3 regions of the Brevibacterium sp. 1718 genome follow, and region 2 is predicted to be linked to each of the others. Evidence: predicted binding sites of a transcription regulator. Region 2 holds the regulator's gene; each other region holds the start of a gene.

Region 1 (4,840 bases), 870 kb from region 2:
AACTCACACCGTTACATTTCCGTGATATTTTGCGAACCGTGTAACGAATCGGTTACAGTGAACAGGTCGATAAACTCTGCTCAGGGATATTTTTGTGATTGATTTTCTGAAGAACCGCAAGGTTCAGATCGCTGCACAGGCGGTCGTGATCACCGGACTCGTCGGTGGCACGGGCGCGGTTGTGACCATGAACAAGCCCGTGACCTTGGAGGTCAACGGACAGGCCGAAGAGATCCGAACCTTCGGAGGAACGGTCGGGGACATCCTCGACAGCCACGAAATCGATGTCGACAAGCGCGACCAGGTCAAGCCCGGTGTGGGCACCAAGGTCGACCGTGATATGACGATCACCGTCAACACGGCGAAGAAGGTTGCGCTGTCCGTCGATGGCAAAGAGACGAACGAATGGACCAATGCGAACACCGTGGGTCAGGCTCTGGCCGACCTCGGTGTCGACGCGAAGGGCGCCGACCTCAACGCGAAGGCCAGCCAGCGTCTGAAGGACGAAGGCAATGACATTGAGGTGACCACGTCGAAGGACCTCACCGTCGTCGCCGACGGCAAGGACCACAAGGTCTCGGCCGCTGTGGGCACCGCCAAGGAAGCCCTCAAGGACACGGGCGTCAAGCTCGACAAGGACGACTTCCTGTCCGTGCCGATGTCCGCCGAGGTCTCCGACGGCCAGGTGCTGACCGTCAACCGCGTGAAGAACGACACCGTCAAGGACAAGCAGGCCATCAAGGCCAAGGTCGAGACCAAGAAGTCCGATTCCCTCTACGAGGGTGAGACCAAGGTCGAGACCGAAGGCAAGGACGGCGAGAAGCAGGTCACCTACAAGGTCAAGACGATCAACGGCGAAGAGGTCAAGAAGGAGAAGAAGGACGAGAAGGTCCTCTCCGAACCCAAGACCAAGGTCGTCATCCAGGGCACCAAGAAGAAGGAGGAGCCGGCTGACACCGGCGGTTCCGACTCGGGTGACTCCGGCGATTCCGGTTCGGGCGACTCCGGTGACTCCGGTGACTCGAGCACCGGCGGCGGCTCCGGCAGCGGTTCCATGTCCACCGCCGAGATCAAGGCGATGCTCGGCGGACCCGGTTCCAAGTGGTACTCGGTCGTCGAGTGCGAATCGAACTTCGATCCGAAGGCTTCGAACGGCACCCACTTCGGTCTGTTCCAGTTCCTGCCCTCGACCTGGCAGGCCATGGGCGGCAGCGGCAATCCGTCGGATGCCAGCCCGCAGGAGCAGTTCCAGCGCGCCAAGAAGCTCCAGGCTGAAGCCGGCTGGGGACAGTGGGCCTGCGCCTGATCTGAGATCAGGTTCGCAGTAACCGACTGAGCGCCTGTATAGGCCATGAACTCTGGCCGTCATTGACAACAGATATCGACAACTGAGCTGAGGCGGTCAGCAAGGAGCGTGGGCCCCGAGGAGAGATCCTCGGGGCCCACGCTTTTCGGTGCCCCGCTGCCCCGGCTTCCGGGGCCCAATCTGAACTTTCGCCCAGAGCATGACGAATTGCTGGCACTCAAGTTGACCGAGTGCTAAGAGCGTTCTAGAGTCAGAATTAGCACTAGCACTCATTGAGTGCCAGTTTCATGAGACGGTCGAATCGCTCGGCACCCGCGACGACGAGAGGTTCATGGCATAAGCCGCCGTCTGACTCGATGAAATAGAACCCAGCGAAGGGAGAGGGCCCGATATGTCGGTCTCCATCAAGCCACTCGAAGATCGGATTGTCATCCGTCAGGTCGAAGCAGAACAGACTACCGCCAGTGGTCTGGTCATTCCCGAAACCGCCAAGGAAAAGCCTCAGGAAGGCGAAGTTGTCGCAGTGGGCCCGGGCCGTGTTGCTGACAACGGTAACCGCGTGCCGGTCGACGTCGCCGTCGGCGACAAGGTCATCTACTCCAAGTACGGAGGCACCGAAGTCAAGTACGCAGGCGAAGAGTTCCTCGTGCTCTCGGCTCGCGACGTGCTCGCCGTCATCGGCTGAATCCCCTGAACAACTACTTCACTGACAGGAGGACGAATGCCTAAATCATTGGAATTCAACGACGAAGCCCGTCGTGCACTCGAAAAGGGTGTCAACACCCTGGCCGACACCGTCAAGGTGACGCTGGGACCCAAGGGCCGCAACGTCGTGCTCGACAAGAAGTGGGGCGCCCCCACCATCACGAACGATGGTGTGACCATCGCCCGTGAGGTCGAGGTCGACGATCCTTACGAGAACCTCGGCGCACAGCTGGCCAAGGAAGTTGCCACCAAGACCAACGACATCGCCGGTGACGGAACCACCACCGCGACCGTTCTCGCTCAGGCCTTCGTCAACGAAGGACTGCGCAACGTTGCCGCAGGTGCCGCACCCGGACAGCTCAAGCGCGGCATCGAGACCGCCGTCGAGGCCGTCTCGCAGCAGCTGGGCGCGATCGCCCGCGACGTCGCCGACTCCTCGGAGATCGCACACGTCGCCGGTCTGTCGGCTCAGTCGCCTGAGATCGGCAAGCTCATCGCCGATGCCTTCGACAAGGTGGGCAAGGACGGCGTCATCACGATCGACGAGTCGCAGGCCGCGTCCGTCGAACTCGAGATCACCGAAGGAATGCAGTTCGACAAGGGCTTCCTGTCGCCGCACTTCGTGACCGATGCCGATCGCCAGGAGGCTGTGCTCTCCGACGCTCTCATCCTCATCAACCAGGGCAAGATCTCCAACATCCAGGAGCTCCTGCCCGTCCTCGAGAAGGTGCAGCAGGCAGGCAAGCCGCTGTTCATCATCGCCGAGGACATCGAGGGTGAAGCTCTGTCGACCCTGGTCGTCAATAAGCTGCGCGGAATCATCAACGTCGCCGCCGTCAAGGCTCCCGGCTTCGGTGACCGTCGCAAGGCCATCCTCGAGGACCTCGCCGTCCTCACCGGTGGCCAGGTCGTCACCCCGGACATGGGCATGAAGCTCGACCAGGTCACCCTGGAAGAGCTCGGCAACGCCCGCACCATCACCGTCACCAAGGACAACACCACCATCATCGATGGTGCCGGTGCCGACGATGCTGTTGCCGGTCGTGTCGCTCAGATCCGCGCCGAGGTCGAGAACACCGATTCCGACTGGGACCGCGAGAAGCTGCAGGAGCGCTTGGCCAAGCTCTCCGGCGGAGTCGCCGTCATCAAGGTCGGCGCCGCCACCGAGGTGGAGCTCAAGGAGCGCAAGCACCGCGTCGAAGACGCCGTGTCCGCTACTCGAGCCGCCATCGAAGAGGGAGTCGTCGCCGGCGGTGGATCGGCTCTGATCCACGCTGCGAAGGTCCTCGACGGCAACGACCTCGGTCTGTCCGGTGACGCACTCACCGGTGCCGAGATCGTCAAGCGCGGAGTCGTCCAGCCGCTGCGCTGGATCGCCGCCAACGCGGGCCAGGACGGCTACGTCGTCGTCGCCAAGGTCCAGGACCTCGAGTCCGGCCAGGGCTACAACGCCGCCATCGACGAATACGGCGACCTCATCGGCGCCGGAATCATCGACCCCGTCAAGGTCACCCGTTCGGCGCTGCGCAACGCCGCTTCGATCGCCGCCCTGGTTCTCACCACCGAGACTCTGGTCGTCGAGAAGAAGGACGAGGAGGACGAAGCCTGAGCCATTCGCTCGGACTGAGTCGTCTCTGACCACGACAGTGGCCCGGAACATCACGTTCCGGGCCACTGTCGCATTCATCGGCGTATTCACCCTCACCGAGGCGGCCGCCGCTTATTCAACGCATTCTGAGTGGCTGTATCCGAGCCTGACCTTGGCGTCGGCTTGAACGCGAACGTATTCACCTCGGAGACAGGTGCTGTTCACGAGCGAACCCATCGCTGTCGTTACAGTGATCGGAATATTCGATTGAAGTTCTGCAGTGCATGACGTGAACAAGGGATCCATGAAGAGAATTACGATGATCGGCGACGTAGGCTGGAGCCGGTTCTACCATCTCGGCGATGAGGCCATGACCGAACTGGCCATCGATGCGCTCCGTGCCCGTTCGGACATCGCCATCACACTCATTGCCGGTGAACCTGAGCACGCGAGCGAAATGTACGGTGTCGACGCTGTCAAGCGTATCGGGTTCAAGCGCGACCGACGTCCGAATGCCTCGCGGATGGCGAAAGTTCTCGACTATGTCGGTGGAGATCGGGCAGCGCTCAAGGCAGATGACCCGGCGATTGACGTCATCGGGGCGGTTCGTGAGTCCGATGCTGTCCTCATCGCCGGCGGCGGTAACCTCAACTCGATGTTCGCCCACCACATCTATGAGCGTGCGACCCTGGCGAAGATCGCTCGCGTCCTCGGCAAACCGTATGCGTTGACCAGTCAGACGCTCGGCCCGCTCATCTACGACGAGGATCGGGACATCGTTCACGAACTCCTCTCCGAAGCGGAGTTCGTCGGGACTCGAGAGAGCTACACGACTCACCTCGTCGACGACCTCGGACGAGGTTCGGCCACGGCGCGTCGTCAGGTCGACGACGCGTTCTCATTGACAGCGCGCGACGAGGACCGGTCTGCCGTATCGGATCTGACCGAGCATCCGTTCATCCTGGCGAGCTTCGCCGAGAAGGCCTCGACCCCGATGCTCAGCGATGATGACTATCATGCGCGGTTGGCGGAACTCACACGTCGGCTTGCCGAGGATACCGGCCTGCGGGTGCTGCTTGTGCCGCACGGCGGGGCACTGCCACCAGCGCCGGAGACGAGAGACCAGCTCACTGATATGAAGATCGCTCGGGCCAGCGGGCATGCTGAGGTCGTTCCCACCCGGATGCTCACCGCACGAGAGCTCATCGCCCTGACGGAGCAAGCCCAATTGGTCGTCGGGA
Region 2 (4,840 bases):
TGTCGTGCAGGGCGTCATAGAGCGGACGCACATACGGGTCGATCTTGTCGTTGAGCGTGCCCGGCAGGTAGCCCAGGGACTCCCCGGCTTCGACGGCCGGCCGGGTGAGGATGATCCGTGAGACCTCTTTGTGCTGGAGGGCGTTGACGGCCATGGCCATCGCCAGGTACGTCTTGCCGGTTCCGGCCGGACCGATGCCGAAGGTGATCGTGTGGTTGCGGATGGCCCTGACGTAGTCGTGCTGGCCCATCGTCTTCGGACGGATCGACTTTCCCCTGGTGGAGAGGATGTTCGTGCCCAGCACCGCCGAGGCGGCCGCTCCCTCGGAGGAGAACGTCGTGACCCTCTCGATCGTCTCTTCGTTGATGCGATGGCCGGCCGCGTGGAGTTTCTTGAGTTCCCCGATGACGCTGACGAAGGCTTCGACGCGTTTCGGGTCGCCGGTGACCTGGACCTGGTTGGCCCGGACGTGGATGTCGAGGTCGGCGAAGGTCTTCTCCAGGGCACGCAGGTTCGATTCTCCGGGACCGAAGAACGCGACGAGGTCGATGGAGTCGGGGATGACCAGTCGCACGGTGTCATGATCGGCACCTTGTGTGTCCGTCACGGCGTCATCGGCTGCGGCACCGTCGCCGGTTGCGCCGGTGTCCGAGTCGGTGGGGTTCATGGAGTTCGGGTTCGGTGGGGTGATGTCCAGAATGTTCCTTTGCAAGTGAGCGCACCGTCACCGGCAGCGCCTGAGTGTGCTTCCATCCTAGTCCGATGCCTCACCAACGGCCCAATGAATTCTGGGCCAGGACGAGGCCGGCGGGTCCCGCCGATGAGGAGCGCAGGATCGTCGGTCCCAGCAGCACCGGGGTTGCTCCGCGGCCGGTCAGGGCGGCGAGTTCGCCGTCGCTGATGCCGCCCTCGGGGCCGACGACGAAGACGATGCGCTCCGGCGGCTGTGCCAAGTCGTTCGCGATCAGGTCGTCCAGCGCTTCGGAGAGCCTGCGCTGAGCGGCCTCGTGGAGGACGAAGACCGCATCGGCGTCGTCGAGGGTCTTGGCCAGGGCGGCTCCGCGGACGAGGTCGTGGAGGATGGGAAATCGTGCTCGTCTGGCCTGCAGGGAGGCCGCTCCGAGGAGGTTATCCCATTTCGCGGCCATCTTCTCCCGCTTCTTGGCCGGCCAGTCGGCGATCGAGCGTTCAGCGGCCCAGGGAATGACGTCGTCGACGCCGATCTCCGTGGCTGTTTCGATGGCCTGCAGGTCCCGGTCGCCCTTGGCCAGGGCTTGGACGAGGACGAGGCGCGGGCCCGTGCGCTCCTCGACCGTCACCTCGGTGACATCGATCGTCAGCTCATTCGCCGAGGCGGCCGTGACGGTTCCGCGCGCACGTGTGCCTTCCCCGTCGACGATGTCGATTTCCTCGCCGGGACCGATCCGACGCACCCGCACCGCGTGCCCGGCCACGTCCTCACCGAAGGTGAGGGCGGACCCGACGACCGCCTCGGCGGCGGTGGCGGAGCGGAAGACGGGAAGACTCACCGACCGGCGAACCTCTCACGCATGCGGGAGAACATTCCGCGGTTCTCGGTCGAGATCTGGGCACGCGGTGTCTCTTCGCCGCGCAGTTCGGCGAGTTTCTCGAGCAGTTCACGCTGTTCGTCGTCGAGTTTGTCCGGGGTGAGGACGTCGACGGTGATGAGCATGTCGCCGCGGGTCTCCGAACGCAGGCGGGCGGCTCCGAGCCCGGGAAGTTTGACGATGGTGCCGGACTGGGTGCCGGCGGCGATGGTGAGGTCCTGAGTGCCGTCGAAGGTCTCGAACGGGATGGTCGCACCCAGGGTCGCTGCGGTCATCGGCACGGAGACGGCGGCCCGGAGGTTGTCGCCGTCGCGCTGGAAGACCTCGTGGCGGGTGACCATGACCTCGACGAAGAGGTCACCGGCGGGTCCGCCTCCGGGGCCGACTTCACCCTGGCTGCTCAGCTGGATGCGGGTGCCGTCGGAGACCCCGGCGGGGATCCGGATCTTCATGGTCCGCTGTTTGCGCACTCGTCCGTCGCCCTGGCAGTTGAGGCAGGGGTTCGGGATGACGGTGCCGAAGCCGTGGCAGGAGTTGCAGGTCTGGTTCGTGACCATCTGACCCAGCAGGGTCCGGGTCATGCGCTGGACGCTGCCGGCTCCGTGGCACAGCGAGCAGGTCTCGATCTTCGTGCCTTCCTGCGTGCCGGCGCCCGAACAGGTGTCGCAGACGACTGCAGTGGTGACATCGAGGTCGACGGTGCCGCCGAAGGCCGCGGTCTTCAGGTCGATATTGACTCCGACGAGGGCATCCTTGCCGCGCTGGGTGCGCGGGATCGGACCCCCGGCCTGACCGCCGCCGCCGCCGAAGAAGGTCTCGAAGATGTCGCCGAATCCGCCGAATCCGCCGCCGGCCGGGAAGCCCTGACCGTTCTCGCCGCCGCCCATATCGTAGTTGCGGCGCTTCTCCGGGTCGGAGAGCACATCGTAGGCCAGTGAGATGGCCTTGAATTCGTCCTCGTGACCGGGATTGACGTCCGGGTGGTACTTGCGTGCCAGCTTCCGGTACGACGACTTGATCTCAGCCGCGGAAGCATCTTTGGACACTCCGAGTGTTTCATAGTGATCGGCCACAGAAACTTCTCTCTCCCTGACGTAGTGGTCTTCTCTGTTCGTGGTGGTGGCTGCGTCCTTGCGCGGTGCTCACCGGTGATGCGCTGCCCGCCTGCGGGTGCCCCTGGTCGATGTCAAGGGACCTACCCTCGATCGAGGATCGAGGACACGTATTTGGCGACGGCACGGACTGCCGAGATCGTCGTCGGATAGTCCATTCGGGTCGGGCCGAGCACTGCCAGTCTGGCCGAGGAACCCGCGTCATGACCATATTCGGCGGCGACGACGGAAGTCGAGCTGAATGATTCGTGAGTATTCTCACGCCCGATGCGCACGCTGATCTCCTCGGGGTCTTCTGCCATCGAGGTGAGCAGCCTGAGCAGGACGACCTGTTCTTCGAAGGCTTCGAGGATCGGGGCCATCTTCTCTCCGAATTCGCTTCCGGAGCGGGCGAGGTTCGCGGTGCCGGCCATGATGATGCGCTCTTCACGCGTCGCGGCCACGAGGTCGACGACGGCGGCTCTGACCTGTTTGAGCCCGGAGTCGTCACGAGCGGTCGGCTCACTCGATTCGGTGGCGGTCGCCTCGGCGGCGGGGGCCGATCCGAAGACCTGCGCGAGTGTGCGTCCGGCGAATTCGGCGTTGATCTGATCGCGCAGTCCGCGGACGGCGTCTTCGTCGAGCGGGCTCGGGGTGATCACGGTCTTCTGCTCGACCTGGCCGGCATCGGTGATGAGGACGACGAGGATCCGGCCGGGCCCGAGACCGACGATCTCGATGTGCTTGATGCGCGCCCGCGACACCGTCGGGTATTGGATGAGCGCGACCTGTCGGGTGAGGCCGGAGAGGACGCGGACGGTGCGGTCGAGCATCTCGTCGAGATCGACGTCGCCGTCGATGAGCTGGAAGATCGCGCGCCGCTCGGCGGTGGTCAGCGGTTTGAACTCGTCGATCCGGTCGACGAACATCCGGTAGCCGAGGTCGGTGGGGATCCGTCCGGCAGAGGTGTGGGGCTGGGCGATATAGCCCTCTTGTTCGAGCGCGGCCATATCGTTGCGGATCGTGGCGGGAGAGACGCCGAGGGTGTGGCGCTGGACGATCGCCTTCGATCCCACGGGTTCGTTGGTGGCGACGAAGTCCTCGATGATGGCGCGCAGCACCTGTGCACGTCTGCTGTCGTTCATCGCGGATCTCCTCTCCGTCTCGCCGATCCATCGCGGTCCAGTGCCTGCGCTTGGCACTCTGTGAGTCTGAGTGCCAATTCTACGCCTCTCGTTCCCGGAATTCATTTCAGGGGTGGCCTGCGGGTCTGCACGCCTGCGGGACCGTCCTTGATTATGGTGGGTGCCCGTGAATGCTTTTGATCGATATGGTCCCGATGTGCTCTCCGGTTCCTCCCCGTCGTCGCACCGCCCGAAGAAGTCCCGTCAGGTCGAGCTCGGCCTGGGCATGGTTCTCGAGGATGCGATGAGCGGCTATGTCGGCGCTGTCGTCGGCGCTGAGAAGACCACGGCCGGTGTCGTCGTCAAGCTCGAAGATCGCGTCGGCAAGGTACGTGCCTTTCCCCTGGGGCCGGGCTTCCTCCTCGAGGGCCAGCCCGTCGATGTGCAGCTGCCGAAGAAGAAGGCGCAGCAGCCCGGACGGACGGCCTCGGGGTCTCGCGCCGTGGTCGGAGCGAAGGCTCGGGTGGCTCGTGGGTCGCGGATCTGGGTCGAGGGCAAGCACGACGCCGAACTCGTCGAGAAGATCTGGGGCGATGATCTGCGCATCGAAGGCGTCGTCGTCGAACCCCTGGGCGGTCTCGATGATGTCGCCGACAAGCTCGAGGCCTTCGGTCCGGATCGGGACCATCGAGTCGGTGTCCTCGCCGACCATCTGGTGAGTGGGACGAAGGAATCGAAGATCGCCGAGGCGGTCCGTGCCGATCCGCGCTACCGCGATGTCGTCCACATCATCGGTCACCCGTACGTCGATATCTGGCAGGCGGTGAAACCCCATGTCGTCGGCATCCGCGAATGGCCGGTCGTCCCCCGCGGTGAGGATTGGAAGACGGGAATACTGCGTCGCATCGGATGGCCGCACGCCGACCATCGGGATGTTGCCCGCGGGTGGGTGCGCATCCTCGGGAAGGTGAGCACCATCGCCGACGTCGAACCGACGCTGTCGGGTCGCGTCGAGGAGCTCATCGACTTCGTCACCGTCGGGTGAGAGTCGTCGGTG
Region 3 (4,840 bases), 1.2 Mb from region 2:
CGGCTCCGATTCGCTGGAAGTCGGCGAACCCGGCTTCTACCACGCTCCCGTGATCTTCTCGAAGGCGAAGAACGACTGGCAGACCAGCCGTGAAGAGATCTTCGGCCCCGTCCTCTCGGTCATCCCGTGGAAGGACATCGACGAGGTCATCGACATGGCCAACGACTCCGACTTCGGACTCGCGGCCTTCGTCTTCACCAAGGACGTCGACGCGGCCCTGACCATGGCCAACCGGATCGAATCCGGCTGGGTTCAGGTCAACCAGGGCGGCGGCCAGCTGGCCGGCCAGTCTTACGGCGGCATGAAGACCTCCGGATTCGGGCGAGAGGCATCGCTGGAAGGCATGCTCGAAGGATTCACCCAGATCAAGCAGGTCAATATCCGCATCCGCTGATCCTTTTCCCCGCCGAGGCGGCCCTGCTCTTGCGGTCGAATGTGGGGCCGATCCGATCCTCGTGATCGGGTCACCCGGTTCGCCGAGGCGGCCCCGCCTCGGCGAAGGTCGTTCTCTTCACCCCGTCGTCATGGCCACCGATCCGGTGCCGTGCGGCGGGGTGGTGCGGTTAGTTGGGGACTGACTTGGGCCGTTCGGGGACCGACCTCACATCCGCGGCGGCGCGCCGGAAATTTCAGTACCGCCGATCGGGCGATAATATAGAAGCACAGACACCTCTCGAAGGAGCACAACCTCTATGCCGCCGAACGACGACACCTCAGAACTGAGCGAGCTCGAGGTGGCCGTTTTGGAGTTCGAGCGGCGGTGGTGGAAATACGGAGGCGCCAAGGACCACGCGATCCGTGAGCGCTTCGATATGTCAGCCACCAGCTACTTCCAGATACTGAACTCGCTTCTCGACAACCCTGCAGCTCTGGCCAGCGACCCCATGCTGGTCAAGCGCCTTCGCCGAATCCGCAGCACGCGGCAGAGCGAACGCGCCCAAGCCCGCGTCTCGAGGTAGACATGACCGACGAATTCGACGAGATCGAGCCCGGCCGGCGCAGCGGTGCCCATCGACAGGAGTCCGCGGCGTCGTCGAACATCGGTGCCATCTCGCTGGTCATCATCCTCGCCCTGGTCGCCGTCCTGCTGGTCGTGGCCGCCATCAACATCATCTTCTCCTCGATGGGCAATCCCGAGTCGAAGATCGCCGACCCTCCGGCCTCCGAATCGGCGTCGGCCGAACCCTCGCCGAGTGAGAGCGAGGTCAGCGTCGCAGACGACTCGATCACCGTCGACGTGCTCAACGGCTCCGGCGTCTCCGGTGCTGCGAAGAAGTTCTCCGAGGCGGTCGAGGAGAAGGGCTGGAAACTCGGGCAGGTCGGCAACTATTCGACGAACCTCACTGATTCGACCGTGTACTACAACGGCGAAGAGAACGCGTCCCAGGCCAAGCTCGTCGCCAAGTCGCTGGGAGTCTCTGCCACGGAGGCCTCGTCCGACTTCGAAGCCGACGTCACCGTCGTCATCTGTTCGGACATCGCCGATCGCGGACCCGAGTCCAGCGAAGGCGGGGACTCGGAGTGATCCTATGCGGTTCGGCGGCGCGGCAGCGCAGCTGAGTCGGCGGGATCGGTTCGGGCTCGGCCGCTTCGGTCGTAAGGGCATGAGTCGGCGGGACTCCTCGGTTGCGGTCGGGTCGTGACCGTGCGGGCCGCCTCGGCGAATTTCTGACCGAACGGTCTGATTTCATTCGCCGCGATCCCTGCTGTGAACTGGGCAGAAACCCTTAGATAACGAATCTATAACAGTGCTGAACCACTCTAGGCGGGATGCGTGCCTGCGGTAGAGTTGCAACAGCTAGGCAAGCACAGCACCTTGTGTTCTATTCGTGCTTCACCGAGATTATTCTCTAGAGGTCAATGAGAGAAGTCGCGGGGTCAGTTGAGTTTTACTAGCTTCCGTATCTCGGGTGGGGTCATCTGATCGCGGCTGCGATGCGGGATTTCAATGGCACTGCACTGTATGGAGAAGTAATGGCACAAGGTACCGTCAAGTGGTTCAACGCTGAAAAGGGCTATGGATTCATCACCCTTGAAGGCGACAACCAGGACGTGTTCGTTCACTGGAGCGCAATCCAGATGGACGGCTACCGCTCTCTCGAAGAGGGCCAGCAGGTTCAGTTCGAAGTTGGAGAAGGACAAAAGGGTCCTCAGGCGGAGTCCGTCACCCTCCTCTGAGACTGGCTGCTGTCAGCACAGTTTTCTGATCCGCTGCGGCGGGGAGTCGGAACGGCCTTCGGGCCGACCGGCGCCAACCGCACGGGGGAAGCGCCGAGCAGGCAACTGCTCGGCGCTTTTCAGTGCCCGCGGGGCGCGGGGGCCGCGTCGGGTGCACCCGCGCGCCTGGACTTCGATTCAGCCCAGTGTGAGTTGAGCAGCCCATGTTGAAAACAGGGCTACTCGCCCTAAACTGGGCTGTTCGAAATCGTGGGCAATCGGGCCTGCGCCAAGCGTTTCGCGCTGGGCCGAACTGCCCGCTGCGCCTCCATCGCGCGCCGACAACTCGCGGATCTGAACTGCCCTCGCCCATCTTGGCGGGCGACAAACATTTGCACTCGCATGGGGAGAGTGCTAAATCTAGTACTGGTGAAAACCGATGGGTTCCCACCAGTCGTCTCGAGAGCGTGGTCCATATGTGGAATGGAACATGCGGACACACTCTCTGCCGTCGCGGGCGTTGATGACTGCTCTGGATTCCCACTCCACTCCATCAGGGAGGATCTAAGCCACTATGGCAAAGATGATTGCATTCGACGAAGAAGCTCGTCGAGGACTCGAAGCTGGCCTCAACCAGCTTGCGGACGCGGTCAAGGTGACCCTTGGACCCCGCGGTCGCAATGTCGTGCTCGAAAAGCAGTGGGGCGCACCGACCATCACCAACGATGGCGTCTCCATTGCCAAGGAGATCGAACTCGAGGACCCCTACGAGAAGATCGGCGCCGAACTCGTCAAGGAAGTCGCCAAGAAAACTGACGACGTCGCAGGCGACGGAACCACCACCGCAACCGTGCTCGCACAGGCCCTCGTCCGCGAAGGCCTGCGCAACGTGGCAGCCGGTGCTGATCCGCTCAGCCTCAAGCGAGGCATCGAGAAGGCCGTTGAAGCCGTCACGAACGTCCTGCTGAACAACGCCATCGACATCGAGACCAAGGAACAGATCGCCGCTACCGCTGGCATCTCCGCCGGAGATCCCGCAATCGGTGAACTGATCGCCGAGGCCATCGACAAGGTCGGCAAGGAAGGCGTCGTCACCGTCGAGGAGTCCAACACCTTCGGACTCGAGCTCGAACTGACCGAGGGTATGCGCTTCGACAAGGGCTACATCTCCGGTTACTTCGTCACCGACACCGATCGCCAGGAAGCTGTCCTTGAGGATCCCTACATCCTCATCGTCAACTCCAAGATCTCGAACGTGAAGGACCTGCTGCCCGTCCTCGAGAAGGTCCAGCAGTCCAACAAGCCGCTGTTCATCATCGCCGAAGACGTCGAGGGCGAAGCCCTGGCCGTCCTGGTGCTGAACAAGCTCAAGGGCACCTTCAAGTCCGTGGCCGTCAAGGCTCCGGGCTTCGGTGACCGTCGCAAGGCTCAGCTCGCCGACATCGCCATCCTCACCGGTGGCCAGGTCGTGTCCGAGGAAGTCGGGCTCAAGCTCGACAGCGTGACCACCGATCTCCTGGGCACCGCCCGCAAGGTCGTCATCACCAAGGACGAGACCACCATCGTCGAGGGCGCCGGAGACGCCGAGGAGATCGCCGGACGGGTCGCTCAGATCCGCGCCGAGATCGAGAACTCGGACTCCGACTACGACCGTGAGAAGCTGCAGGAACGTCTGGCCAAGCTGGCCGGCGGTGTTGCAGTCATCAAGGCCGGAGCCGCCACCGAGGTTGAGCTCAAGGAAACCAAGCACCGCATCGAAGATGCCGTGCGCAACGCCAAGGCTGCTGTGGAAGAGGGAATCGTCGCCGGTGGCGGCGTCTCGCTCATCCAGGCTGGCAAGGCCGCATTCGCCGACCTCGCACTCGAGGGAGACGAGGCCACCGGTGCCAACATCGTCAAGGTTGCCATCGAAGCCCCGCTGAAGCAGATCGCCACGAACGCCGGCCTCGAAGCCGGTGTGGTTGCCGACAAGGTCGCCAACCTCGAAGCCGGATTCGGTCTCAACGCCGCCACCGGTGAGTACGAGGACCTGCTGGCCGCCGGCATCAACGACCCGGTCAAGGTGACCCGCTCTGCCCTGCAGAACGCCGCCTCGATCGCCGGTCTGTTCCTCACCACCGAGTCGGTCGTCGCCGACAAGCCCGAAAAGGCCGCCGCAGGTGCAGACGCAGCTGCCGGTATGGACGGAATGGGTGGAATGGGCGGCATGGGCTTCTGATAGCCACCGCTTGTTCGATCGGCCGTGCCGGTGCCCGCAAAGGTGCCGGCACGGCCGATTTCGTGCTCGGACTCTCGGGTCCCGGCCCGACGGTCAGATCGTTCACGCGGAAGTGTCCGCTCGTCGTGCGTCGGCGACCATCATCGCCGAGGCGGCCCGCCGACCCGTTGTGACACCGCTCGGGCCCGCATAGGCTGGGTCCATGACCTTCACCGGAACCGACGCCTGCGGAAACAGTCCGAAGAACGTCTTCGTTGCAACGTTCGAGGAGAATCTCTTCAACGGCGACAGAGAAGCACTCAACGAGGTGATCGCCGACGATTGCGTGCTCCAGGTCGTTCACCCTTCCGACGTCGAGACCCACACGGGCCGGGAAGCCGTCGTCGAAGCGCTGTTGAAGTTGTCCGGCCATTCTCACGAGGTCGGCCACCTCGAAGCAGCGATCACCCACGGCAAAGCCGCGGC

What was found. Region 2 encodes HrcA, which represses chaperone genes, less so after heat shock. Its sites were predicted from a motif close to TTNGCACTCGNNNNNNNCGAGTGCNAA; they were not measured.
Region 1: a site for HrcA is predicted at 1,517-1,543, ahead of groES (co-chaperone GroES). Genes of this name have one in related genera too.
Region 3: a site for HrcA is predicted at 2,549-2,575, ahead of groL (chaperonin GroEL). Genes of this name have one in related genera too.

What each region holds. Positions count from the first base shown of each region.
Region 1 is NZ_CP186550.1:3,162,458-3,167,297, reverse strand. Features, by position in the region: gene ACOZ9V_RS14230 (resuscitation-promoting factor) at 95-1,306, shown strand; gene groES (co-chaperone GroES) at 1,698-1,991, shown strand; gene groL (chaperonin GroEL) at 2,028-3,620, shown strand; gene ACOZ9V_RS14215 (polysaccharide pyruvyl transferase family protein) at 3,904-4,840, shown strand, end outside.
Region 2 is NZ_CP186550.1:2,290,236-2,295,075, forward strand. Features, by position in the region: gene ACOZ9V_RS10345 (PhoH family protein) at 1-667, opposite strand, end outside; gene ACOZ9V_RS10350 (16S rRNA (uracil(1498)-N(3))-methyltransferase) at 768-1,529, opposite strand; gene dnaJ (molecular chaperone DnaJ) at 1,526-2,641, opposite strand; gene hrcA (heat-inducible transcriptional repressor HrcA) at 2,764-3,804, opposite strand; gene ACOZ9V_RS10365 (DUF3097 family protein) at 3,965-4,828, shown strand.
Region 3 is NZ_CP186550.1:3,445,282-3,450,121, reverse strand. Features, by position in the region: gene ACOZ9V_RS15565 (aldehyde dehydrogenase family protein) at 1-394, shown strand, start outside; gene ACOZ9V_RS15560 (DUF3263 domain-containing protein) at 693-959, shown strand; gene ACOZ9V_RS15555 (LytR C-terminal domain-containing protein) at 962-1,525, shown strand; gene ACOZ9V_RS15550 (cold-shock protein) at 1,975-2,178, shown strand; gene groL (chaperonin GroEL) at 2,732-4,375, shown strand; gene ACOZ9V_RS15540 (DUF4440 domain-containing protein) at 4,578-4,840, shown strand, end outside.